4 regions of the Pseudomonas sp. 1152_12 genome follow, and region 1 is predicted to be linked to each of the others. Evidence: predicted binding sites of a transcription regulator. Region 1 holds the regulator's gene; each other region holds the start of a gene.
What was found. The regulator sigma-54, encoded in region 1, starts transcription at its own class of promoters, with help from an activator protein. The targets are predictions, from matches to a motif close to ANTGGCATNNANNTTGCTNT.
Positions count from the first base shown of each region.

Region 2: flgB (flagellar basal body rod protein FlgB) is a predicted target of sigma-54. The motif match lies at 2,879-2,898, and genes of this name have one in related genera.
Region 3: glnK (P-II family nitrogen regulator) is a predicted target of sigma-54. The motif match lies at 2,512-2,531, and genes of this name have one in related genera.
Region 4: glnA (glutamate--ammonia ligase) is a predicted target of sigma-54. The motif match lies at 2,210-2,229, and genes of this name have one in related genera.

Region 1 is NZ_VXCW01000007.1:109,910-114,060, forward strand. It holds gene FW764_RS14935 (KdsC family phosphatase) at 1-139, shown strand, start outside; gene lptC (LPS export ABC transporter periplasmic protein LptC) at 148-720, shown strand; gene lptA (lipopolysaccharide transport periplasmic protein LptA) at 707-1,273, shown strand; gene lptB (LPS export ABC transporter ATP-binding protein) at 1,273-1,998, shown strand; gene FW764_RS14955 (RNA polymerase factor sigma-54) at 2,182-3,678, shown strand; gene hpf (ribosome hibernation-promoting factor, HPF/YfiA family) at 3,754-4,059, shown strand; gene ptsN (PTS IIA-like nitrogen regulatory protein PtsN) at 4,072-4,151, shown strand, end outside.
Region 2 is NZ_VXCW01000002.1:52,739-56,889, reverse strand. It holds gene flgE (flagellar hook protein FlgE) at 1-1,200, opposite strand, end outside; gene flgD (flagellar hook assembly protein FlgD) at 1,232-1,957, opposite strand; gene flgC (flagellar basal body rod protein FlgC) at 1,974-2,426, opposite strand; gene flgB (flagellar basal body rod protein FlgB) at 2,430-2,837, opposite strand; gene FW764_RS02910 (hypothetical protein) at 3,166-3,948, shown strand; gene cheR (protein-glutamate O-methyltransferase CheR) at 4,039-4,151, opposite strand, start outside.
Region 3 is NZ_VXCW01000003.1:388,495-392,645, forward strand. It holds gene FW764_RS07130 (TetR/AcrR family transcriptional regulator) at 1-251, shown strand, start outside; gene FW764_RS07135 (YifB family Mg chelatase-like AAA ATPase) at 344-1,840, opposite strand; gene FW764_RS07140 (accessory factor UbiK family protein) at 2,054-2,317, opposite strand; gene glnK (P-II family nitrogen regulator) at 2,739-3,077, shown strand; gene FW764_RS07150 (ammonium transporter) at 3,113-4,151, shown strand, end outside.
Region 4 is NZ_VXCW01000004.1:398,802-402,952, forward strand. It holds gene typA (translational GTPase TypA) at 1-401, opposite strand, end outside; gene thiI (tRNA uracil 4-sulfurtransferase ThiI) at 541-1,995, opposite strand; gene glnA (glutamate--ammonia ligase) at 2,329-3,735, shown strand; gene FW764_RS09640 (chorismate mutase) at 3,948-4,151, shown strand, end outside.

The DNA of each region.
Region 1 (4,151 bases):
GAATGCCGCGGCTTTTGTCCGCGAACACGCGCACGGCATTACTACCGCACGTGGCGGTGAAGGTGCCGCCCGCGAGTTCTGCGAGTTGATCCTGCGTGCCCAGGGCAGTCTTGAAGCGGCCCACGCCGCCTACCTATAGAGCGTTTTATGCTGAGCAAAAAGATTCGCAACTTTCTGTTATTCGCAGTGATCGCCGCGCTGTTCCTGGCGGTGGGCTACTGGAATATCAGCCCGGAGCGCTTCCTCGACAAGCCTGTAGCGGCCGTCGACGATAGTGCTATCGCCTACTACGCGATCAACGCTCACACCATACAGTTCCTGCCCGACGGCAAGGTTCAGTACGAAATGACCGCTGATAAAGTCGAGAACCTGAAGGCCACGGACGTCAGCCTGCTGACCAATCCCGACCTGAATCTTTACCGGGGCACCGAGTTCCCATGGCACGTCACCAGCAAGCGCGGCGAAGTGAACAAAGGCGGCACCCAGGTCGAACTGATCGACTCAGTACGTATTGCACGTACCGACGACAAGAAGCGTGACACCATTATTACCAGCAGTCGCATGACGGTTTTCCCACAACAGCAATATGCGCAGACCGAGCAAGACGTTAGAATCGACGGCGCTGGCGGTGTATCGACTGGCAAGGGAATGAAAGCGTATTTGAAAGAAAGCAGGATACACCTGCTATCGAACGTAAGAGGACAGTATGAGGCTCGTTAAAACCCTCCCTATTTTGCTCGGTCTGGGCGCAGCACTGGGAAGCGTGAGCGCCTGGGCTCTGCCGAACGATAGCCAGCAACCGATCCACATTCAGGCTGACGATGCGCAGCTGGATGACAAGCAAGGCGTCGCGACCTACACAGGCGGCGTGATCATCACCCAAGGCACGATGAAAATCACTGGCAACACGGTGACGCTCACGCGTACCCCGGCTGGGGATATTGACGTGGTGACGTCGGTGGGTAACCTGGCCTATTTCGAACAGAAGCAGGCGCCCACCGATACCGCCCCGATGAAGGGCTACGGAAAAACCATCCAGTACCACGCCCAGCAGAACCGCATTGTCCTGATCGATCAGGCCAAAGTGGTCAGCACCGATGGCAACACCACAGAAGGTGAAAAAATCACCTATGACACTGTGAAGCAGATCGCTCAGGCTGGCCGTGCCAATGGCAACAAGGTCACCGCACCTCGCCCGCGTATCGACATGGTTATCCAACCGAAGAAGAAAGACGGCACCGCCCAACCTGCACCTGCGAAGAAGGCGAACTGATGGCAACCCTGAAAGCCCAGCATCTGGCCAAGGCCTATAAAAGCCGCCAGGTCGTGCGCGACGTGAGCCTGTCGATCGACAGTGGCCAGATCGTCGGCTTGCTTGGCCCAAACGGTGCCGGCAAGACCACATGCTTCTATATGATCGTCGGGCTGGTTCAGGCGGATCAGGGGCGCGTGCTGATTGACGACCTGGATGTCAGCCACCAGCCCATGCACGGTCGTGCACGCGCAGGTATCGGCTATCTTCCCCAGGAAGCGTCGATCTTCCGCAAACTGTCGGTTGCCGACAACATCATGGCGATCCTCGAGACCCGCAAGGAACTCGACCGTGACGGCCGCCGCAAAGAGCTGGAAAGCTTGCTGCAGGAATTCCACATCAACCACATTCGCGACAACCTCGGCATGAGCTTGTCCGGTGGTGAGCGTCGTCGTGTTGAAATCGCCCGCGCCCTGGCTACCGCGCCGAAGTTCATCCTGCTGGATGAACCGTTTGCCGGCGTCGACCCAATTTCGGTCGGCGATATCAAGCAGATCATTCACCACCTCAAGGCCAAGGGCATCGGTGTATTGATCACCGACCACAACGTCCGTGAGACGCTCGATATCTGTGAAACGGCTTATATCGTCAACGATGGTCAACTGATCGCCGAAGGCGATTCCGCCACCATCCTGGCCAACGAGCTGGTCAAGGAAGTGTACCTGGGCCACGAGTTCCGCCTGTAAGCACTGCGGTGTCTGGCCATACGCCAAGACGCGCGGTAGTCAATAAAAACCTCTTTTTTTTATTGTTACCGCGCTCTAGGCAAAGCCCCCGACATCAGGCATATAATTTGCTTATGTTTGGCGCTCACGCGCCCTGTCGTGGATGGCGCATTGCGCCGGCGAATAAGGTGTTAAGCCCCTGCCATGAAACCATCGCTAGTCCTGAGAATGGGCCAGCAGCTGACGATGACACCGCAGCTGCAACAGGCCATCCGCCTGCTCCAATTGTCGACCCTGGACCTGCAACAGGAAATCCAGGAGGCTCTGGAGTCCAATCCGATGCTCGAACGCCAAGAAGAAGGCGAAGACTTCGATAATGCAGACCCGCTGGCCGATAACATCGAGCAAAAACCCAATTCCGACGTGCAGGAACCCTCCTACCAGGAAACTGCCCCTACGGTGGATAACCTTGAGGAAGGCGATTGGAACGAACGCATTCCAAACGAGCTTCCCGTGGACACCGCGTGGGAAGACGTTTACCAGACCAGCGCAAGCAGCCTGCCGAGCAATAATGATGATGACGAGTGGGATTTCACCACCCGCACATCCGCTGGCGAGAGCCTGCAAAGCCATTTGCTGTGGCAACTGAACCTGGCACCGATGTCCGACACCGATCGCCTGATCGCCGTCACCCTGATCGACTGCATCAATAACCAGGGCTACCTGGACGAAACCCTTGATGAAATCCTCGAGGCCTTCGACCCGGAACTGGACATCGAACTGGACGAGATCGAAGCCGTCCTGCACCGTATCCAGCAGTTCGAGCCGGCCGGCATTGGCGCGCGCACCTTAAGCGAATGCCTGCGGCTGCAACTGCGCCAACTGCCCGCCAAGACCCCTTGGCTCGCTGAGGCCCAGCGCCTGGTTACCGACTACATCGACCTGCTAGGCAGCCGCGACTACAGCCAGTTGATGCGCCGCATGAAACTCAAGGAAGACGACCTGCGTCAGGTCATCGAGCTGGTTCAAAGCCTCAACCCTCGCCCGGGTTCTCAGATCGAGTCCAGCGAAGCCGAGTACGTCATTCCCGATGTGATCGTGCGTAAGGATAACGAACGCTGGCTGGTTGAACTGAACCAGGAGTCAGTGCCACGCCTGCGGGTCAACCCGCAATATGCAGGTTTTGTGCGCCGCGCCGACACCAGCGCAGACAACACATTCATGCGCAACCAACTGCAGGAAGCTCGCTGGTTCATCAAGAGCCTGCAAAGCCGCAACGAAACCCTGATGAAGGTAGCCACCCAGATCGTCGAGCACCAGCGTGGCTTCCTGGAGTATGGCGACGAGGCGATGAAACCGCTGGTGCTGCATGACATAGCCGAGGCGGTGGGCATGCACGAGTCGACGATTTCCCGGGTGACCACGCAGAAATTCATGCATACCCCGCGGGGTATTTATGAGTTGAAATACTTTTTCTCCAGCCACGTCAGCACCTCCGAAGGCGGCGAATGCTCGTCCACAGCGATCCGCGCGATCATCAAAAAACTGGTTGCTGCGGAAAATCAGAAAAAGCCATTGAGTGACAGTAAGATCGCTGGTTTACTGGAGGCACAAGGCATTCAGGTCGCCCGTCGAACCGTCGCCAAGTACCGCGAGTCCCTCGGGATCGCGCCTTCCAGCGAGCGTAAGCGTTTGATGTGACGGGCGGGCCATAGCGTTCCAGTGGCGGGTATTCCTACCCGCCGCTTTATGCACTGGCAACGAAGGAGAAGCTGTATGCAAGTCAATATCAGTGGACACCAACTGGAAGTGACCGAACCGCTGCGCGCCTATATAGGCGAAAAGCTCAAAAGAATTGAGGGGCATTTCGACAAGATCACCAATGTGCAAGTCATCATGACTGTCGAAAAGCTGAAGCAGAAAATCGAAGCCACCTTGCGTATACCCGGCGGGGAAGTAGTCGCCAATGCTGAGCATTCAGATATGTATGCCGCCATTGACGACCTGACCGACAAGCTGGATCGCCAAATCAAAAAGCATAAGGAAAAGCAGCAGAGCCTTCTTCAGGGCACAGGCCGCTAACACTCCCCACCCATGATCCGACTTGAAACCATCCTGACCCCCGGCCGCTCCCTTGTGAACGTGCCGGGTGGCAGTAAAAAGCGCGCCCTCGA
Region 2 (4,151 bases), on a different contig from region 1:
GTTGACGTTGGAGTTCTCCAAGGAGTTGGCCACGATCGAACCCAAGGTGCCGGCTTGCGGGGTGTCAAAGCCCGGCTGGCCCGAAGCGAAGGTTTCTTTCCAGGTAGTGCCGCCAGCGGGTTGCAGGCCCTGTTCGTTGTTGAAGCTGGCCAGGGAGATCTGGCCAATAGCCTTACTTTGCTGGTTGCTGAACGTTGCGAACAGAACACCGCTGCCATCGATTTTCAGGCCGGTGATCTGGCCCGTGGCATAACCGTCGGTGGTCGGCGGGTTGCGGTAGGTGGCCGAGTTGTACTGGGTGATGCTGGCCATATTGATGGCGATACCCCCAGGGTTGGCATCCGCACCGTTTTTCGTCCATACACCGTTAGTCACTGTACCTGGAACCCAACCGGCAATGGTCAGGGTGGTACCGGACACCGCAGGGCCGACGATACTCGTGAGCTTACCTGCACCATCAAAGGTCAAGGTGGACGGCAAAGGCGCAACAGCGCCGGCACCAGTAGGCGGGGTGCCATCCGGATTACGACCATCAATCAGGGTATAGGCGTTCCACTTGTTACCGTCGGTTTTAACCAGGTACTGCACCATCGGGTGCGCGTTGCCTTGGGAGTCGTACAAGGTGGTGCTGTATTGCGTGGTGAAGGTATCGGTCTTGGTTGGATCAAACGGCTTGGCCACCTGGTCGATCACCGGCTCCGAGGAGTTCAGGTTACTGGTGGAGTCCACCTTGGTGGAGGCCTTCGGTGGCAGGTTCGACAGGTTCAGTTGCAGATCGGTCAGGCCGCCCTTGTTGATCTTACCGTTTTCGTCCGCGGCGTAGCCTTGCAGGCGCGAGGTGCCGGTATTGTTGGTGATGTAGCCGTCCTTGTCGGCACGGAAGGCACCGCTTCGGGTGTACTCCAGCGAACCATCGTTGCCCTTCTGAACGAAGAAGCCACCGCCCTGGATCGCCATGTCCAGGATGCCACCGCTGTTGTTTACGTCACCCTGGGTGAACTGCTGGGATACCGCCGCCAGGTTCACACCGTTGCCGATGCTGTTCTGGCCGGTGCCCAACTTGGACGCCGCGTAGATATCCGTGAATTCGGCACGCGACGATTTGAAGCCCGTGGTTGCGACGTTGGCGATGTTGTTGCCGGTCACGTCCAGTTGTTTGTTGGCCGCATAGAGGCCGCTAAGGCCGATGTTAAAAGACATGTTTCTCTCCTTCTGCCGTATTTAGCCGGCTCTATGTACCGATAGTCTGAATTTGCGACAGCTTGACGCTGCCCATGCCGCCTGCAAGGTTGAGCAGCATTTCGCCGCCGGTCTTGCTCAAGGTCACGCTGGTGACCGTTGCCGGCAGCGACGTGACCAGGGCAACCGAGTCACCCTTGTCATTCTTGGTGGTGGCCTTAAAGGTGTAAGTCCCGGCAGGCGCGACTTCGCCCTTGTCGTTCTTACCATCCCAGATAAAGCTGGAATTACCGGCGCTCTGGGCGCCCATGTCGAGGGTTCGCACGACATTGCCGTCTTTGTCGGTGATTTTCACCGAGACGTTGCCCGTCGCCGCCGTCACCGCCACCGAACCGGTCATGCTCTTGCTGGTGTCCACGGCCGCCTTGTCGGTCTGGGTGATGATCGAGCGCCCCACCAGCGACGACGCTTGCAGCGCTTGCGACGAACTGAAGTTGCTGGAGATCGCATTCACCGAGTCGTTCAGGGTGTTGATGCCTTCCAGGCTGCTGAACTGCGCCAGTTGCGCCACGAACGCACCGTTGTCCTGAGGCGACAGCGGGTTCTGGTTTTTGAGCTGGGTCACCAGCAGTTGCAGGAACGCATCCTTGCCCAGCGACTGATTACCCGTCGCCGCTTTGGAGGCATTATTGATGCTGCTGTTATCCGTCGCTGTCTTGACCTTGGAATTAAAAAGGTCCTGGACTGCCGTGTTGTTTTTGGTATCAACGATGGCCATTATTTGGCGCCCCTTATCACTGACCCAGGGTCAGGACCTTTTGCATCATGGTTTTAGCGGTGTTCATCATTTCCGCGTTGGTCTGGAACGAGCGGCTGGCGGAAATCATGTCGGCCATTTCCTCGACCACGTTGACGTTGGGGTAGTAGACATAACCCTTTTCGTTCGCGGCGGGATGGTTAGGCTCGTAGCGCGCTTCCAGATTGCTCTGGTCCTCGACTACGCCGAGCACTTGCACGCCTTGGCCTGCGGCATCCTGGTTCTGGAACAGCGAACCTGCGCTGCCGCTCTGGCCAGCCTGGCCGCCCTGGAACATGGTGGCGAACACCGGATGACGGGCGCGGTAGGTCTGGTCAATGCTCGACGATACGGTCTCGGCGTTGGCGATGTTACTGGCGACGGTGTTCAGGCGCGTGGTCTGCGCGCTCATGCCACTGCCGGCAATATTGAAAACACTGGCTAAGGACATGGCTTACTCTCCACGCAAGGCTGACATCAGCCCTTTGAATTTGCTGTTGAGCAGGGTGAAGCTGGCCTGAAAGTTCACTGAGTTCTCGGCGTAAGCCGATTGCTCCAGTTGGGCATCGACGGTGTTCTGGTCGATCGATGGCTGCATCGGCGTGCGATACAGCAGCGACTCGTCACCATTGCCCAGGCCTTGCGCTTCGATATGACGGCTGTTGGTCATGTTCAAGGCGAAGGAGCCGTTTTTGGTCTTGTCTTGCTGTGCGGCGAGCACGGCGGAGAAGTCCAGATCCCGAGCCTTGTAGTTCGGGGTGTCGGCGTTAGCAATGTTGTTAGCCAAGACTTCGGCACGCTGGGCGCGGAAGCCCAGGGCTTGTTCATGGATACCGAGCGCTTTATCGAAGCTGATGCTCATGGCGGAAACCTTTAGGCTGACCTGCTTTTCGTATCTGGGTTATAGCAAGGCGCATGCCAATTCGTTGAAGCCCCGTAATTCAAGGGCTTGCGGGGGGTTTGCCGCTGGCGATGCCAGAAAAGCGGCAACGGTCTTCCGCATGGCGCCAGTAAAGCGGCAATGGCGGTTGCCGCTTTTCCACAGGCGGCAAGGGGAGGAAAAGGACGCAGAGGCGGTTGAGTGTGTTTGGCCGTCTGTCTGCACTGTCAATTCTGACAGTTGTTAAGTCTGTCGAGGCGAATATCTTATTGGGTAGACATCCCCCCATGCGTCAAGCAGAGGCTTAAAAATGTTGACTCTTCCGCTTCCAAGATTTAACGAACAAGACTCCGCAACCCCCATCCCGAATCTGAACACCCTCCGTGTTGTCGGCGACACCGCCAAGTTGACGCTCGACTTCCCCGTCGAGGCCGACGATATGATCTACCTGACATTGAGTAGCACCGTTATCGGCGGCGAGTACAACCAAAGCTTTATGGTTGCCCAAAACGCCCCCAGCCGCGAGGTCCTGATACCTAAAACCTTTATTGAAGCCAGCGCTGGCACAGTTGTAAGTTTGCTGATGCGGTTAAGACGCGCGCGGGAATTTACCGCCGCGCAGACCGCCAGGGTACGTATCAACTCACTCCCCATCATCGTGCCAGCCCCCACCACAGTATGGAATTTCAGCGACGGCACTTTCCAAGGCTGGGTAGCTCAGGGGCCTTATGTGGGCGGGGTCCTGCACGTTATTAACTCAAGCGTGGTCGTTGACATATCCAACAGTCGGGCGACCAGTGCCCACATCATTACCCGCCCCGTACCTGTGATCGCAGGGCGCACATACGATTGCAGCTTTGACGTCATTGGTCGTGCAGCCATCAGCGATGGCTCGACGCTATACATGACAATGAATAGCACCCGGATCGGCCCCAATCTACAAAATATCACTCAAGCCCAGACGCAAACCGGGACCGGCACCTTCACTGCCACTACGACAGGCGATGTTCGGCTCGGTATTTTCAACGCGGCAGTACCCCACGGGGATCACCGCCTATCGCTGGGCAATATCCGCATGACACCCCGGCCCTGAGAACGACCGACGCGGCGCCGTCGAAACGTCACACGCATAAAAAACGGGAGGCCTTTACAGGGCCTCCCGTTTTTTATGCTCAAGCGTCAATCACTTGGCCTGGTAAATGATGCCCGGGCTGCATTGCACCATCTGGTAATGATCCGGCAGGCCGTTCAATGCTTCGGAAGCACCGAGGAACAGGTAGCCACCACGCTTGAGCG
Region 3 (4,151 bases), on a different contig from region 1:
ACCCGCAAATGGCCCAGGCGTATTTGGTGATCAATGCCCAATGGCAAGGCATGCTCGCCGAGGTGATCGAACAAGGCGTCGTTGCAGGCGTGTTTCATTGTGACTCGCCACGGCGCGCTGCCCGGCAGATCTTCGCGATGGCGATGGGGTATGCCGATGACTTGATGCTGAACCCATCCGCCGAGTCCGCAGAAGCCGTGCTGGATGAGGTCATGGAGGTGGCGAGGCTGTTGCTGGGTTTTCCCGCCTAGGCCTCAACAGAACGTGTCACGGTCGCTGCATTCTTGTGTGGCGAGCCCACTCGCCACGACAGCCAACGTGCCACAGATTTTGGGTTTTCAGGCTAGCCCACCGCCGCAGGCCGGTACTGCAATGCCTCAGCCAAATGATGCCGAGCGATGTGCTCGACCCGCTCAAGGTCGGCCAGCGTGCGAGCCACCTTGAGCAATCGATGCGCCGCTCGCAACGACAGCGTCAGCCGCTCGCAGGCGCTTTCCAGCCAGCCTTCATCGGCTTTCGCCAGTTGGCAGTGTTTGCGTAACCCGGGCAGATCAAGGAAGGCATTGGCGCAACCCTGGCGGTTTAGTTGGCGTTCGCGGGCTTCGGCAACCTCGGCCGAGGCCTTCGCCGTGTCATCGCCAAGCTGTTGGGGCGGGTTAAGTGCCGTGGTCTCCCGGGCGACGGTCAGGTGCAAGTCGATCCGGTCCAGCAGCGGCCCCGAGAGTTTATTGCGATAGCGCTGGATCTGCTCCGGCGTACACCGACAGCGCCCACTGGGTTCGCCCAAATAACCGCAAGGGCAAGGGTTCATGGCCGCTACCAGTTGAAAACGTGCGGGGAAACTCACCCGGTCACGCGCGCGGGAGATCACGATATTCCCCGATTCGAGCGGTTCGCGCAGCACCTCCAGGACCTTGCGATCGAACTCCGGCAACTCATCCAGAAACAGCACGCCATGGTGGGCGAGGGTGATCTCCCCCGGTTGCGGTTTTGACCCGCCGCCCACCAACGCAGGTCCCGACGCCGAATGGTGTGGCTGGCGAAACGGGCGATGTGGCCAATGGCTCAGCGGTGCGAGGCTGACCACCGACTGAATCGCCGCCACTTCCAAGGCTTCCTGTTCACTCAGTGGCGGCAGCAAACCGGGCAAGCGGCTGGCGAGTAAGGTTTTGCCGGTGCCAGGCGGCCCGCTGAGCAGCAGGTTATGCGCGCCTGCTGCCGCGATGAGCAAGGCGCGTTTAGCTGCCAACTGGCCCTGTACCTCACTCAAGTCGGGGTAGGGTTTGTTCAAGTACAACAGGCCGTCTGACTTGTAAGGCTCAATCGGCACATGGCCATTCAAGTGCGCCACCACCTGTAGCAAGTGATCCACCGCAATCACCTTCAACCCCGAGGCCAGGCACGCCTCCTCGGCGTTCGCCCGAGGCACTATCACGGTGCGTCCGGCCTTGCGCGCTGCCAGCGCTGCCGGCAACACACCTTTTACTGCGCGCACTTCGCCCGACAGCGCCAATTCCCCCAGGCACTCCACGTCGTCCAGCGTCAATGCTGGCACCTGCACACTGGCCGCCAGGATGCCCAGGGCAATCGCCAAATCAAAACGCCCGCCGTCCTTTGGCAGGTCAGCGGGCGCGAGGTTGAGGGTGATGCGGCGTGCTGGGTATTGCAGGGCGGAGTTGAGGATCGCACTGCGCACGCGGTCCTTGCTTTCCTTGACCGCAGTTTCGGGCAGGCCCACCAGTGTCAGGGATGGCAGACCATTGGCCATATGCACTTCGACGGTGACGGCGGGGGCTTCCACGCCAATCTGGGCGCGGCTGTGGACGATGGCGAGAGACATGTCGTTCCTTGAAAGATAGGCCGCTTCCTGCGGGTTTTTTCAAGGGTAGACGAGGCGGGGGAGAGCGAGGCGGGGAGGTTTTACAGAACGTATCTGGAGTCGTTCGCAGAGCGTTATGTGGGAGCTGGCTTGCCTGCGATGCAGACGCCTCGGTGTATCAGGCAGACTGAGGCGATACTTTCGCAGGCAAACCAGCTCCCACACTGACCGCATTTATTCAGCAGAGGGCGGCGTCAACTTGGCTTCCAACTCCGCCACCTTCGCCTCCAGGCTCTCCAAGCGTGCGCGTGTGCGGGCGAGCACGACCATCTGGCTATCAAACTCTTCGCGGCTCACCAGGTCGAGCTTGCTGAAACCGCTCTGCAACAATGCCTTGAACTGGCTTTCGATTTCGTTGCGGGGCAGCGGGGTGTCGCCGCTGAACAGGCGAGAGGCGTGGCCGCTCAGGGCATCGAGGAGGTCTTTAGGCGCGAGCATGGGAAATATTCCGGAAAACTGTTGGCCGGCAGTGTATCACGCAGCGTCTATAGTCCTTCCACGGCTGCGTCGCGCACGGTTTTCGCGCAGAGCTCTGTGTGGTTGCGCACTGTTTTTGTGCGCATTGCGGTCGCCGGTAAGCCCCGCAGGTGGGCATAAGTGAACAAGGGACTGATTTCAGTGATTTTTACGGAGCTGGCAAGGTTTCTGCTTAGACGATCATGACCCATGCACTGATGCAGTCGCTGTGACGAATGCAGTGCGCCGACGGATCAGGGGTACAGGTTTCGTCACCAGTGGTTCGCTGGCGTCGCAATGGCAACTGCCTTGTGACGACGCGTTACAAAGCCAGGCACTGCGCTTAGACTTGAGACGGGTTTGTTTTCCTGGGGCAAGTCCACCAATTCGGGAGAGAGTTTTCATGAAGCTAGTCACTGCCATCATCAAGCCGTTCAAGTTGGACGATGTACGCGAGTCACTGTCCGAGATCGGCGTGCAGGGCATTACCGTTACTGAGGTCAAGGGCTTCGGTCGGCAGAAGGGTCACACCGAGCTGTATCGCGGCGCTGAATACGTGGTCGATTTCCTGCCAAAGGTGAAGATTGATGTCGCCATTGACGACAAGGATCTTGACCGGGTTATCGAGGCGATAACCAAGGCGGCCAACACCGGCAAGATCGGTGACGGCAAGATCTTCGTGGTCAATCTGGAACAGGCTATCCGCATCCGTACCGGCGAAACCGATACCGACGCAATCTAAGCCGCCAAACCCCCAACGCCCCAGGAGAAAACAATATGACTCTGCGTAAATTCGCAGGGCTAGGAGCCCTGTTGTCCCTCGTAATGCCGGCCTTGGCATTGGCGGCGGACCCAGCCCCCGCTCCAGTCCTCAATTCCGGCGACACGGCGTGGATGCTCACATCCACCGCGCTGGTGCTGTTCATGACTATTCCGGGCCTGGCGCTGTTCTACGGCGGCATGGTTCGCTCCAAAAACATTCTTTCCGTGATGATGCAGTGCTTCGCCATCACCGGTCTGATCACCATCTTGTGGTTCGTTTACGGCTACAGCATGGCGTTCGACACCACCGGGATGGAAGCAGGCGTCGTCAACCTCAACTCGTTCGTGGGCGGCCTGTCCAAACTGTTCCTGTCGGGTGTGACCCCGGCGAGCATTACCGGCCCTGCGGCGCTGTTCCCTGAGGCGGTGTTCGTCACCTTCCAGATGACGTTCGCCATCATCACGCCTGCGCTGATCGTCGGTGCGTTCGCCGAGCGTATGAAGTTCTCCGCGATGCTGATCTTCATGGGTGTCTGGTTCACCTTGGTCTACGCGCCGATTGCCCACATGGTGTGGGGCGGTCCGGGTTCGTTGATGGGCGACTGGGGTGTGCTGGACTTTGCCGGCGGCACCGTGGTGCACATCAACGCCGGTGTGGCGGGCCTGGTAGCGTGCCTGGTACTCGGCAAGCGTAAAGGCTTCCCGACCACCCCAATGGCCCCGCACAACTTGGGTTACACCCTGATCGGCGCGGCGATGCTGTGGGTTGGCTGGTTCGGCTTCAACGCCGGTTCCGCCGCTGCGGCCAACGGTACTGCTGGTATGGCGATGTTGGTCACTCAAATCGCTACCGCTGCTGCGGCGCTGGGCTGGATGTTCGCCGAGTGGGTTACCCACGGAAAACCAAGCGCACTGGGCATCGCCTCGGGCGTAGTTGCCGGCCTGGTTGCAATCACCCCGGCTGCCGGCACCGTGGGCCCAATGGGCGCCCTGGTGATCGGCCTGGCGGCGGGCGTAGTGTGCTTCTTCTGCGCCACTACCCTGAAACGCAAAC
Region 4 (4,151 bases), on a different contig from region 1:
CCTGGACGGTCAACCTTGTTGATGCACACGATCGGACGCAGGCCGGCTTCGAACGCCTTCTTGGTCACGAAACGGGTTTGCGGCATAGGGCCGTCTTGGGCATCAACCAGCAGCAGAACGGAGTCAACCATCGACATTACGCGTTCTACTTCGCCGCCGAAGTCGGCGTGGCCCGGGGTATCCACGATGTTGATGTGGTAGCCGTTCCAGTTGATAGCGGTGTTTTTAGCCAGGATGGTAATACCGCGCTCTTTTTCCTGGTCGTTGGAGTCCATCACGCGCTCGTCGTTGAGCTCGTTGCGCTCCAGGGTGCCGGATTGACGCAAGAGTTTGTCTACCAGGGTGGTTTTACCGTGGTCAACGTGAGCAATGATGGCGATGTTACGTAGATTTTCGATCACTTGTGTATCTCGATCAGAGGATTCGGTGTGCTGACAGGTCGTGGCAGCGATTAACAGTAGAGTCAGGCCTTGCCGTTACAGCTTGACGGCAGAGTCGGGGGGCCGGTGACGCAGGCCACAGGCAAACAGCCCCGGGCTCTTAGCTCGGTCGATAAACGCGCACATTGGCATGCCCCTCACTGAGCAAATGGTGGGCATGCAGGCGACTCATCACGCCTTTGTCGCAATACAGCAGGTACTGACGGCTGTTATCCAGTTCCTTGAAACGCGCGTTCAATGCGTAGAACGGCAGCGTTTGCACGTCGATGCCAGCGATTTCCAGCGGCTCATCTTCGGCGGCATCCGGGTGACGGATGTCGACGACAATCTGGCCGGCCAGGGCTTCGCTGACTTCTTCGATTTGCACGTCTTGGCCCAATTCGTCAATTACGCGATCGATCGGAACCATTTTAGCGTTCTCGAGCGCACGCTCCAGAATCGCCATGTCGAACTGTTGTTCTTCGTACTCCACGCGGTTGCGCTTGGCGTGGGTCTTGGGGTTCACCGAGATGACCCCGCAATATTCAGGCATGTGCTTGGCGAAATCCGCCGTGCCGATTTCTTCGGCCAGGTCGATGATGTCCTGCTTGTGACTGGCAATCAGCGGGCGCAGCACCAGCTTCTCGGTCACGCAGTCGATCAGCGACAGGTTCGGCAGCGTCTGGCTGGAAACCTGGGAGATCGCTTCACCGGTCACCAATGCGTCGATCTGCAACTGATCGGCGATTCGGGACGCGGCGCGCAACATCATACGCTTCAATACTACGCCCATATGACTGTTATCGACTTTGCCGAGAATTTCGCCCAGCACTTCCTCAAACGGTACGCTTACGAATAGCACGCGTTGGGAGCTGCCGTACTTCTTCCAGATAAAGTGCGCGACTTCCATCACGCCCAATTCATGTGCACGCCCGCCCAGGTTAAAGAAGCAGAAGTGGCTCATCAGGCCGCGGCGCATGATCTGGTAGGCCGCCACCGTGGAATCGAAACCGCCGGACATGAGCACCAGGGTCTGTTCCAGGGCGCCCAAAGGGTAGCCGCCGATGCTGTTGTGCTGGCTGTGGATCACAAACAACCGTTGGTCGCGAATTTCCATGCGCACTTCAATTTGCGGCGTTTTCAGGGAAATTCCGGCGGCACCGCACTCGCGACGCAGCTTGCTGCCGACGTATTTCTCAACGTCCATGGAGCTGAAGGTGTGCTTGCCGGCGCGCTTGCAGCGCACTGAAAAAATCTTGCCTTCAAGCTCATTGCCGAAGTGCAGTTTGCACTTCTCGGTGATGTCGTCGAAGTCGCCCAGCGGGTACTCATCCACCTGCAGGAAATGCGCGATACCCGGCATGCAGCTCAGGCGCTCGGTCATGTCCTTCAAGGCTTTGGCGTCGGTGACACGGGTTTCCAGCTCGAGGTTGTCCCACACGCCGTTCACCACCACAGCCGGGTCCAAGTCACGGAGCACGGCACGGATGTTCTTGGCCAACTGACGGATGAAACGCATCCGTACCGGTCGGCTTTTGATGGTGATCTCGGGGAACACTTTAACGATTAATTTCATGGAAACAGCGCGCGCCGGACCTGCTGAAAAAGGGGGGCGCGGATTATAGCGGAAATCGCTCAAGGTTTAACCAGTTAATATGCATTGCTGATGCTGCGCACCAAAACGGGTCATTTGCGCAAATTAACGCTACATTGCAGTGCGTTATTTATTGCACTTCAGCGGATTGCACCGTTACAGGGGCCATTTTGAGGCAAAAAGGCCATGTTGGCGCACTGGCATGCAATTTGCTCTCTTGTGAGGCAGGTTGCCTTGGTCGAGTATTCGCGCCGGCATCACCCACATTCTAAGGGCTAACTCCACTACCCAGCCCGAAGCCACCCGGAGGACACCATGTCGAAGTCGGTTCAACTCATCAAAGATCATGACGTTAAATGGATTGATCTGCGCTTCACGGACACTAAAGGTACTCAGCACCACGTGACCATGCCGGCTCGCGACGCGCTGGATGATGCGTTCTTCGAAGAAGGCAAAATGTTCGACGGTTCCTCCATTGCCGGCTGGAAAGGCATCGAAGCTTCCGACATGATCCTGATGCCGGACGACAGCACTGCCGTGCTCGACCCGTTCACCGAAGACCCAACCCTGATCATCGTCTGCGACGTGATTGAGCCTTCGACCATGCAAGGCTACGACCGCGACCCACGTGCGATCGCCAAGCGTGCCGAGGAATACCTGAAGTCGACCGGTATCGGCGACACCGTATTCGTAGGCCCGGAGCCAGAATTCTTCATCTTTGATTCGGTCAAGTTCAAGTCCGACATCTCCGGCTCCATGTTCAAGATCTTCTCCGAACAAGGTTCGTGGATGTCCGACCAGGACATCGAAGGCGGCAACAAAGGCCACCGTCCAGGCATCAAAGGCGGCTACTTCCCAGTTCCGCCGTTCGACCACGACCATGAAATCCGTACCTCCATGTGCAACGCCATGGAAGAAATGGGCTTGGTCATCGAAGTTCACCACCACGAAGTGGCGACTGCCGGCCAAAACGAAATCGGTGTGAAGTTCAACACCCTGGTGGCCAAGGCTGACGAAGTTCAGACCCTCAAGTACTGCGTACACAACGTAGCTGATGCCTACGGCCGTACCGCTACTTTTATGCCTAAGCCACTGTACGGCGATAACGGTTCGGGTATGCACGTTCACCTGTCCATCGCTAAAGAAGGCAAGAACACCTTCGCTGGCGAAGGTTATGCCGGCCTGTCGGACACCGCCCTGTACTTCATCGGCGGTATCATCAAGCACGGTAAGGCCCTGAACGGCTTCACCAACCCGTCGACCAACTCCTACAAGCGTCTGGTCCCAGGTTTCGAAGCACCGGTAATGCTGGCCTACTCGGCGCGCAACCGTTCCGCTTCGATCCGTATTCCTTACGTGTCCAGCCCACGCGCTCGCCGTATCGAAGCGCGCTTCCCGGACCCAGCAGCCAACCCGTACCTGGCGTTCGCTGCTCTGGTAATGGCCGGCTTGGACGGTATTCAGAACAAGATCCACCCAGGCGACGCCGCCGACAAAAACTTGTACGACCTGCCGCCTGAAGAGGCCAAAGAGATCCCACAAGTGTGCGGCAGCCTGAAAGAAGCCCTGGAAGAACTGGACAAGGGCCGTGCGTTCCTGACCAAAGGCGGCGTATTCAGCGACGACTTCATCGATGCCTACATCGAGCTGAAAAGCGAAGAAGAAATCAAAGTACGCACCTTCGTACACCCACTGGAATACGAGCTGTACTACAGCTGCTGATCCGGTAGCGCTGCTTAACGTGGCGCAATGAAAAAGACCTCCTTCGGGAGGTCTTTTTTTTGCCTGAGATTTGTGCAAACTCACTGCGCCGCACCTGCAAACCCGATAAAAATTTGGGAGGGGCTTGCTCCCGATGGCAATCAATCCGTCAAATAGATACCCACTGCCCCACTGCCATCGGGAGCCAGCCCACGCCCACAAGGAGATCTCCATTGAAACGTCGATTTGCGCTCGCACTGCTGTTGGTCAGCGCCACAGCAACTGCGGCACCACCTACCCTCGCACCACTGCTCGAAAGCATCGCCGAGCGCCTGGCCATTGCTGACCAAGTCGCCCTGAGCAAATGGGACAGCCACAAGGCCGTAGAAGATCGTCCGCGCGAGCAAGATGTGATCGCCAGCGTGAGAGCCCAGGCC